3 regions of the Sphingomonas sp. SL1004 genome follow, and region 1 is predicted to be linked to each of the others. Evidence: predicted binding sites of a transcription regulator. Region 1 holds the regulator's gene; each other region holds the start of a gene.
What was found. Region 1 encodes LexA, which represses DNA repair genes until DNA is damaged. Its sites were predicted from a motif close to GTTCCNCNCTTGTTCT; they were not measured.
Positions count from the first base shown of each region.

Region 2: the regulator LexA is predicted to act here: its motif matches at 1,126-1,141, upstream of uvrA (excinuclease ABC subunit UvrA).
Region 3: the regulator LexA is predicted to act here: its motif matches at 934-949, upstream of AC3D24_RS18795 (DNA recombination protein RmuC).

Region 1 is NZ_JBYMUX010000001.1:1,289,836-1,293,109, forward strand. It holds gene AC3D24_RS05645 (molybdopterin molybdotransferase MoeA) at 150-1,331, shown strand; gene lexA (transcriptional repressor LexA) at 1,400-2,074, shown strand; gene AC3D24_RS05655 (ComEC/Rec2 family competence protein) at 2,570-3,274, opposite strand, start outside.
Region 2 is NZ_JBYMUX010000001.1:1,745,277-1,748,550, reverse strand. It holds gene AC3D24_RS07845 (tyrosinase family protein) at 1-273, opposite strand, end outside; gene AC3D24_RS07840 (hypothetical protein) at 436-1,023, opposite strand; gene uvrA (excinuclease ABC subunit UvrA) at 1,152-3,274, shown strand, end outside.
Region 3 is NZ_JBYMUX010000001.1:4,067,677-4,070,950, forward strand. It holds gene recR (recombination mediator RecR) at 1-156, shown strand, start outside; gene def (peptide deformylase) at 188-712, shown strand; gene AC3D24_RS18795 (DNA recombination protein RmuC) at 1,148-2,596, shown strand; gene rplI (50S ribosomal protein L9) at 2,996-3,274, opposite strand, start outside.

The DNA.
Region 1 (3,274 bases):
GTCCTACAAGCCAAACCCATGGCAAAGCACGGAACATGCCCGCCAACCAGGCGCTTCTCCCGTACGGAGTGCGAACCGGCAAACCGCTCCCAGCGTCTATACTTCCTATACTTCACTCAGCCAAACCGCCCAGCCGCAGAGTTCCCAGCATGACCCTAGTCCCCGTCGCCGAAGCCCAGTCCCGCCTCTTCGCCATGGCTCCCCGCGTGGGCCACGAGACGGTCCCCTTGCGCGACGCCGCCGGCCGCTGGGCGGCTGAAGACATCCTCGCCCGCCGTACGCAACCCGCTGCAGATCTTTCCGCCATGGACGGCTACGCGATCCGCTTCGCCGACATGTCCGGCCCTTGGAAAGTCATCGGCGAAAGCGCGGCGGGACGCCCGTTCACCGGCAAGGTCGGTCCAGGCGAAGCAACCCGCATCTTCACCGGCGCGGCAATGCCCGAAGGCGCCGACAGCGTCATGGTCCAGGAGGAAGCCGAGCGTGACGGCGAAACGCTGATCCTGGCCGGCGAAGGCCCTCCGACGCTAGGCCGTAATACCCGTCGCAAGGGCCTGGACTTCTCCACCGGCACCCGCCTGATCGCCGCTGGCGACCGGCTCAGCCCCGCGCGCATCGCCGTCGCCGCAACCGGCGGCCACGGCAGCCTGACCGTCAACCGCCGCGTCCGCGTCGCCGTCGCCGCGACGGGAGACGAACTCGTCCCCCCCGGCTCGACCACCGACGGCGTTGCGCTCCCCGAATCGAACGGCATCATGCTCGCCGCGATGCTCGCCGACATGCCCGTCGACATCATCGACCTCGGGATCCTCCCCGACCGTCTCGACATCCTGCGCGATGCCTTCGCCAGCGTCGAAGCCGACCTCCTGGTCACCACTGGAGGAGCCTCGGTCGGTGACCACGACCTCGTCCGCCCGGCGATCGAGGCCGCCGGCGGCACGATCGACTTCTGGCGGATCGCGCTGCGTCCGGGCAAGCCGATGATGGCCGGCCGGATCGGCGAGATGATGGTCCTGGGCCTTCCCGGCAACCCGGTCTCGGCATTCGTCACGGCGACGTTGTTCGTCAAACCGGTCGTCGCGCATATGGCCGGAGCCCGCGATCCACTCCCGCAGACGAGTCACGCGCTGCTCGGCGAAGACCTGCCCGCGAACAACGCCCGCACCGATTATCTCCGTGCCGAACTTCGCGACGGCAAGGCCTATGCATCGACGATCCAGGACAGCTCGATGCTCCTGACATTGGCGCGTTCGACCTGCCTCATCGTTCGCGCGGGCAACGCGCCGATCGCAAGAGAAGGCGAATCGGCGGAAATCCTCGTCATTGCGTGAAGCGAGCGCTTGACGGCGTTAATTATGTTCCATAGAAGTTCCCAGTCTGTTCCGGACGGAGAACCGCCATGCTCACGCGCAAGCAGCACGAACTCGTATGCTTCATCAACGACCGGCTCAACGATACCGGTGTCTCGCCGTCGTTCGAGGAGATGAAGGACGCGCTCGACCTGAAATCCAAGTCGGGGGTTCACCGTCTGATCAGCGCGCTTGAGGAACGTAACTTCATCCGTCGTCTGCCGAACCGTGCACGCGCGCTCGAAGTGCTGCGTATGCCGGAGCGCCCGGAAAAGAAAACGCCTTCGAAGCCGTCGAACGTGAAGACTGTGGCCGCTGTCGCCGCACCGCAGCCTGCGAACGACGTGATCGAAATCCCGCTGCACGGCCGCATCGCCGCCGGCGTCCCGATCGAAGCCTTCGAAGGCAGCACCATGCTTGCCGTTCCCGCAGCACTGCTCGGCTCTGGCGAACATTACGCGCTCGAGGTCTCGGGTGACTCGATGGTCGAAGCCGGCATCCTGGACGGCGATTATGCCCTCATCCGCCGCACCGAAACCGCCCGCGATGGCGAGATCGTCGTCGCGCTGATCGAAGACAGCGAAGCCACCCTGAAATACTTCCGCCGCGAAGGCGCGATGGTCCGCCTCGATCCGGCCAACCGGGCCTATGATCCGCAGCGCTATGCCCCCGCCCAGGTCCGCGTACAGGGCAAGCTCTCCGGCATCCTGCGCCGCTACGACTGAACTGCCGGGATCGGCCTGCTTCATCGCGATGCAGGCCGAAGTCGGCTTTTTGGCTGCTCAGGAAAAAGCGACCACCAGGCCGGCAAGCCAAGTCGCTCTTTCCCTCCGGCAAGAGCGACCGGGCCTATTCGGCAAACTAAGCGACGTGGCCGAGCGGTCGAAAAGCGGCCAGTTTTCGACACGCCCAAGCAAACACCATCAAGCGTCCGGAAGACTCTCTCACGCTCCGAGGCATAAGCGCGACCTCGACTCGAACCGTCAATCTTTGCACTTCTGCGCCTCTGCGCGAACATATCGCCGCCAACTTCCCACGCAGCCGAAGAATTGGTTCGCGCGGAGGCGCGGAGGCGCGAAGATGTAGTGCTTAGATTGGCGTCTATTTGCCTTCGCAGACCACCGAAACCGACGTGGGCTGATCGTTCATGGAGGTGTGAAGGTCTCCTGAGTCGCATCACCTTCGCGCCTTTGCGCCTTCGCGCCTTCGCGTGGACAATTCTACTTTTGACGGACTCGGCTGGCGCGAAACGCCGGCGCCGCATCATGAAACCGGACATGCCGCGGTCTAAACGAATGTGCCGTACGTTCGAGCATGGGCGGATCGCGCCAGGGATGGCGATCGCCCGCGTTCAGGATCGTCACGACCGTCCCGGTCCCCAAGGTCAGCGCGACTCCACCCGTCCGCTGCAGAACGCGTCGATCGAGCTTCAGCCACCGCGGCACGCAGCGCTTCGGCAGACCGCGTTCGCTGACGACGACGTCGGCCGCGCGACAGGCTGCAACGAACTCGGCAATCGGGACCATATAGGCGCTGCGGGTCGCAAGAATCCGCCACATCCGTCCGCGCGCGGCAATATCGGTGACGCAAAGATCACGACTGCACCGCGCATCGGGCTGGTCGGCCAGCAGCAGTGGCTCGCCGTCGCCCCCACCGTTCTCGGCAAGCATATCCCGCGTATAGTCGCCCGCCCGGTCCCGCAGCATCGAGAGGCCAGCAGCGGTCCGGACCGCGACATGCCGGCCGTCGCCCGTCACCAGAATATCGGGCGGCGGCGTGGCCAGCGCCCACACTGCCCCGATCATCAGCGGCAGCAGTCCCAGACGCCGCCACCGGGTCCGCCACAACGCGATCCAAATCCCCCCGATTGCCATCAGCGCGAACGCCGCAGTCGGCATGGCCGGCAGGGACCGCACCGATCCGGG
Region 2 (3,274 bases), 460 kb from region 1:
CTTGCGGACGGTGTTAACGGCGGGGTTGATGGCCGGGCCGGGTTGCTGCGCGAGGTCGTCGTTCGTCCCACGCGTTGCCGTGGCCAAAGCCGGCGCCATGGCCGCGCCCGCGGCAAGGCGCAGGTTCGTCGTCGCACGCTGCCAGTATCGCGCATCGGCCGCCCGTTGGCTTGCCGCCGTGGCATCCGCCCCGCGCACCGCACCAGGCGAGGCGAGCGCAGGTATCGCCGAGGTGGCGCACAGCAGCACGATAGCGAGGCATAGGGGTTTCATGACGATGACCCTCCGAAAGACCGGCAACAGCATACGCGATACATGACCGCCGCGGACCGGCGTTCGTTGCTACGCTATGCGGCGGAGCCTCCGGTGTCGCACGCAACTGCGTCCGTTATGGACGCTTGGATGCGACACCCGGTCTTTGGCGGCCGGCGAGGCTCAGCCGCCCGGAGTCTTCGGCTTGCCGAACCCCGCGAACAGTCGCTCGAGCCCGACGGTCACCGAATCCAGCACTTTCGCCATTTCGGGCGGCAGGGCGACGGCATCGCTACGCGGCGGCTCCGGCGTCTCACCGGCGAACGGCCCGGTCGAACCCTCCGCACCGTCGGGCTTCGGCGAAGCCGAAGGTTCGGGCGGGGCAGGGGGAGCGGGCGGCGCCGGTGGCGGCGTCGGCCGCGCCCCCGCAGGCTTCGCATCATGCCGCGCAATCGCACCCGCCGCGGCCATCAGCCCGGCGGCGATCATCTGCCGTCCGATCGGCGTTCCCATCTGCCGCGCGACTGCTGCCGCGATCCCCGCCAACGGCGCCGCACCATCATGTTTGCCATGCGAGTGCTTGGCGTGGGCGTGCTTGGTGTCGGCGTGCCGGGATTCTCCGTGCTTCGAGTCCGCATGGTCGTGCCGCTCGCCGGCGCCCCACGCGCCCGCGCTTGCCGCCTGTTCGGCCTCGCGTTCGCGCCGTTTCCGCTCGTCCTTCTTCTTGCCCATGTCGCTCTCCAGCACTGTATTGCCAATCCAATACACCATGTAAGTATCGGCACGACCGTGGACAATGCCCCCTTTCGTTCGGCGCCCGCGTTACCCATCTTCGGGATCGACGACACGGCGTTGCGCAAGGCTTGCCGCACCCGAACAAATATGGAACAGACCGCCTTATGCTGACCAAGATTTCCGTACGCGGCGCGCGCGAGCACAACCTCAAGGACGTCGACATCGACATCCCCCGCGACACGCTCACGGTGATCACCGGCCTCTCCGGCTCGGGCAAGTCGAGCCTCGCGTTCGACACGATCTACGCCGAGGGGCAGCGCCGCTACGTCGAGAGCCTGTCCGCCTACGCCCGCCAGTTCCTCGAACTGATGCAGAAGCCCGACGTCGACCATATCGAGGGCCTCTCGCCCGCAATTTCGATCGAGCAGAAGACGACGTCGCGCAACCCGCGCTCGACCGTCGCCACCGTCACCGAAATCTACGATTACATGCGCCTGCTCTGGGCGCGCGTCGGCATCCCCTACTCGCCCGCCACCGGCGAACCCATTGCCGCGCAGACTGTCAGCCAGATGGTCGACCGCGTCATGGCGCTCCCCGAAGGCACGCGCCTGTACCTGCTCGCCCCCGTCGTCCGCGGCCGGAAAGGCGAGTACCGCAAGGAACTCGCCGAGTGGCAGAAGGCGGGTTTCGCGCGCGTCCGCATCGACGGCGAGATTTACGACATCGACGAAGCCCCCGCGCTCGACAAGAAATACAAGCACGACATCGAAGTCGTCGTCGATCGCTTGGTCGTGGGCGGCGAAATCGCCACGCGCTTGGCCGAGAGCTTCGAAACCGCACTTAAGCTCGCCGACGGCCTCGCCTATGTCGACCCCGCCGACCCGGTCGAACCGCACACGCCAAAGTCCGAGATCCTCGGCAACAACGCCCCCGACGGCCGCATCGTGTTCAGCGAGAAGTTCGCCTGCCCGGTCAGCGGCTTCACCATCTCCGAGATCGAGCCGCGCCTGTTCTCGTTCAACGCTCCCCAGGGCGCGTGCCCGGCCTGCGACGGCCTCGGCGAGAAATTGCTGTTCGACGAAGACCTCGTCGTCCCCAACCACATGCTCAGCATCAAGAAGGGCGCGGTCGTCCCCTGGGCGAAATCCAACCCTCCGAGCCCGTATTACATGCAGGTCCTCGGCAGCCTTGCGCGCGAATTCAAGTTCGACATCGAGACCCCCTGGTCCGACCTCCCGCCGGAGGTCCAGAGCACGATCCTGCATGGCTCGAAGGGCAAGCCGGTCACGCTCACCTTCATCGACGGCAAGAAGAAATACGACGTCTCCAAGCCGTTCGAAGGCGTCATCGGCAACCTCAACCGCCGCATGCTCCAGACCGACTCCGCCTGGATGCGCGAGGAGCTGAGCAAGTACCAGTCCGCCGCCCCCTGCGAAGTCTGCGGCGGCGCGCGCCTGAAGCCCGAAGCACTCGCGGTCAAGATCGCGATGAAGGACATCTCCTACGCCACGCATCTCTCGGTGGTCGACGCGCTCCAGTTCTTCACCGACATGCCGCAGCATCTCGGCGACCAGCAGAACGCGATCGCCGAACGCATCCTCAAGGAGATCGTCGAGCGGCTCGGCTTCCTCAACAACGTCGGCCTGGATTACCTCAACCTCGATCGCACCTCCGGCACGCTCAGCGGCGGCGAAAGCCAGCGCATCCGCCTCGCGTCGCAGATCGGCAGCGGCCTGTCCGGCGTGCTCTACGTCCTCGACGAGCCCTCGATCGGCCTGCACCAGCGCGACAACGACATGCTCCTCAAGACGCTCCGCCGTCTGCGCGATCTCGGCAACACCGTGCTCGTCGTCGAGCATGACGAGGACGCGATCCGCACCGCCGACTACATCATCGACATGGGCCCCGGCGCCGGCGTCCGCGGCGGCCAGGTCGTCGCGCAGGGCACGCTGAAGCAGATCCTCAAGTCGAAGGGCAGCATCACCGCCGACTATCTCAACGGCACGCGCGAAGTGCCGGTCCCGGCAACACGGCGCAAGGGCAACGGCAAGAAGCTCACCGTCCACAACGCGGTCGCCAACAACCTGCGCGGCGTCACCGCCAGCCTGCCGCTCGGCACCTTCACCTGCATCACCGGCGTCTCCGGCTCGGGCAAGTCGAGCTTCACGATCGACACGCTCTACGCCGCCGCCGCGCGCGAGCTGAACGGCGCGCGCATCGTCCAGGGCAAGCACGACAAGATCACCGGCCTCCAGTATCTCGACAAGGTCATCGACATCGACCAGTC
Region 3 (3,274 bases), 2.8 Mb from region 1:
GGCCAGACCACCGCGCACTACATCGCCGAGCGCATCGAACGCTTCCCCGTCCGCGTCACCCAACTCGCGCATGGACTCCCGGTAGGGGGCGAACTCGACTATCTCGACGAGGGCACGCTGGCGCAGGCACTAAGGGCAAGGCGGCCAATGGCTTGACGCACCCCCGCGCGGAACCTAGCTGCGCGTGATGACCGTAATGACCGTTCTCGAAGTCCCCGATCCCCGCCTGCGCCTCGTCGCCGAGCCGGTGGAGACTGTCGATGATTCCACCCGCACGCTCGTCGCCGACATGATCGAGACGATGTACGATTCCAACGGCATAGGCCTCGCCGCGACTCAGGTCGGCGTGCAGCAGCGCGTCCTCGTCATCGATCTCCAGGAGGAGAAGGACGAGGAAGACAAGCCGATCAAGAACCCCAAGGCGTACATCAACGCCGAAATCCTGTCGGTCAGCGACGAGATGTCGACCTACAACGAAGGCTGCCTCTCGATCCCCGAGCAATATGCCGAAGTCGCACGTCCGGCGCGGTGCCGCGTGAAATGGCTAGACGAGACCGGCGCGGCGTTCGAAGAAGACCTCGACGGCCTGCTCTCGACGTGCATGCAGCACGAGATCGACCACCTCGACGGCGTGCTGTTCATCGACCACATCAGCCGCCTCAAGCGCGACATGGTGCTGAAGAAACTGGCGAAGCAGCGCAAGCTGGGGTGAGGGGCGAGCACGAGCACGAGCGCTTGAGGGTGGGCACCCGTTCACCCAACACGCTACCACCCCGGCGAAGGCCGGGGCCCAATTGAGGGCCGTCGCCAACTGAGCGCAGTCCCTCGTTACCGTGACCTTTCCAATTAGACCCCGGCCTCGGCCGGGGTGGTGCTATTCTACGAGGATGTGGAAGCGCCCACCACTAGTTCCCCCGCGAAGGCGGGGGCCCAGGACCAAGAACGCCACCGCTGGTAACCCTGGACTCCCGCCTTCGCGGGAGAACACGATTCTGACTGTCCTACGCCAATCGTTCGACGTATGTTCCACCTATGACGTCTCCAATCTCCGCCCAAACCCGCTCGCTCACGCGCTCATCTCTCCCACGGAAAATGCTGCGCGAGCGTCTATACTTCCTATACTTCACTCCCGTTTCGCCGGTGCAAAATGGCTGAGTTCGCCATAATCGCCGTCCTCGCGCTAGCCGCCGGTGTCCTCCTCGGCTGGCTGCTAGCCTCCCGCCGCGCCGCAACCCTCGCCAGCGAACTCGCCGTCGCGCAGACCAAGGTCGCCGATGCCGACCTGATCCGCACCGCCCGTGACGCCGTCGAGCGCGAACGCAACGCCGCGATGCAGGACCTCGCCACGCTCCGCGCGCAAAACGCCGAACGCGCCACCGACACCGATCGCCTGCGCCTCGACCTCGGCACGATCCGCGCCGACCGCGACGCCGCCCGCACCGAAATTGCCACGCTGAAAGCCCAAGGCGAGGCATTTGAAACCCGCCTGCTCGAACTTCGCGAAGCCAAGGACGTCATGGCCGCACAGTTCGGCGACGTCGCCAACAAGCTGCTCATGGACGCGCAGAAGACCTTCCTCGACCGTGCTGATGCTCGCTTTCGCCAGTCCGAAGAAACATCCGGCATCAAATTGGAGTCGATGCTCCAGCCCGTAAGCGACCGTCTCAAACGCTACGAAGAAGGCGTCGCGAAGGTCGAAGCTGACCGCCGCGACGCATTCGGCGACCTGAAGGGCCAGATCGAACAGATGCGCCTGGGCCAGGAAAAGGTCTCGACCGAAGCTGCCAAGCTCGTCAATTCGCTCCGCAACGCCCCCAAATCCCGCGGACGCTGGGGCGAGCAACAACTGAAGAACGTCCTCGAAACCTGTGGCCTGAGCGAACACACAGACTTCCAGACCGAAGTCAGCGTAACGCAGGAAGACGGCAGCCGTTTGCGTCCTGACGCCATCGTAAAGGTTCCTGGGGGGCGGAGTCTCGTTATCGATGCCAAGGTTTCATTGAACGCATATCAGGATGCATTTGGAGCCGTTGACGAAAGTGAGCGCGAACTTGGTCTACGATCACACGCCGCGTCTATGAGAGCTCACGTTAATAGTCTCGGACAAAAGGCTTATTGGAACCAGTTTGCTGATACTCCAGACTACGTCGTCATGTTCGTTCCCGGCGAGCATTTCCTATCAGCGGCACTCGAATATGACCCGTCACTGTGGGATTACGCGTTTGACCAGCGTGTTCTGCTAGCGACGCCGACTAACCTGATTGCAATAGCGCGGACGGTGGAAGCAGTTTGGCGTCAGGAAAAGATGGCTAAACAGGCGCAGCAGATTGGTGCGCTTGGCAAGGAGATGTACGATCGTCTCGCTAAAGTAGCAGAGGACCTACGCAGAGTGGGAACTGGCCTCAACACTGCCGTGAAAAACTTCAACGGCTTCACCAACTCGTTCAACGGCCGCCTGATGGTAACCGGCCGCAAGTTCCGCGACCTGAATATCGAGACGGGCGCGCGTGACTTGGAGGACGTGTCCTCGGTCGATGCGCTAGCGCTAGGCGAGGGACCTGCACTGATCGAGAAGCCGGAAAACGTCGAAAGCTGACACTAGCAGTTGTGAACCACCCCGGCGAAGGCCGGGGCCCATTTGGGGGACGCGAATGATGAGCGCTGCGATCCGTTACTCTAGCTTTCCCAATTGGGCCCCGGCCTCCGCCGGGGTGGTAAGCAAGTAAAGTTCTTGTACCGAAAACCGATCGGTACAAAATTCGTTCACCTCTCGGCAACCTTTCCTGACCCTGCGCATTAACCGGATAACACCCCCAAGAGTCATCCGGTCATGAAACACCTAGTCCCCCTCTTCTGCGCTTTGATCCCCTTCGCAGCAATGATCGGCGCCTGCGTAACCTGTCCCTGACGCCCGTCGCGCAGACACAAAAGAAAAGGCCCGCCCGGATCGCTCCGGGCGGGCCTTTCTGTATCGGCTAGAAGGGAAGCGAAGGGATCAACCCTGCGCCTCTTCCTCCTGGTCACGCGGTGCTTCGGCGGTCGCGCCGGGCTCTGCGTTCGGATCGTAATCCTCGACGAAGCCAGCCTCGTCGCGCTCGAACATCGACGACATCACGTCGACGCCCGAAGCCTGCATCTCGGCCTCTTCAGGCGAGCGGGCGACGTTGACCTTGACGGCCACCGACACCTCGGGGTGCAGCGATACCTTGACGGTGTAGACACCGATCGCCTTGATCGGCTTGTCGAGCACGATCGCCGACTTGCCGACCTTGTG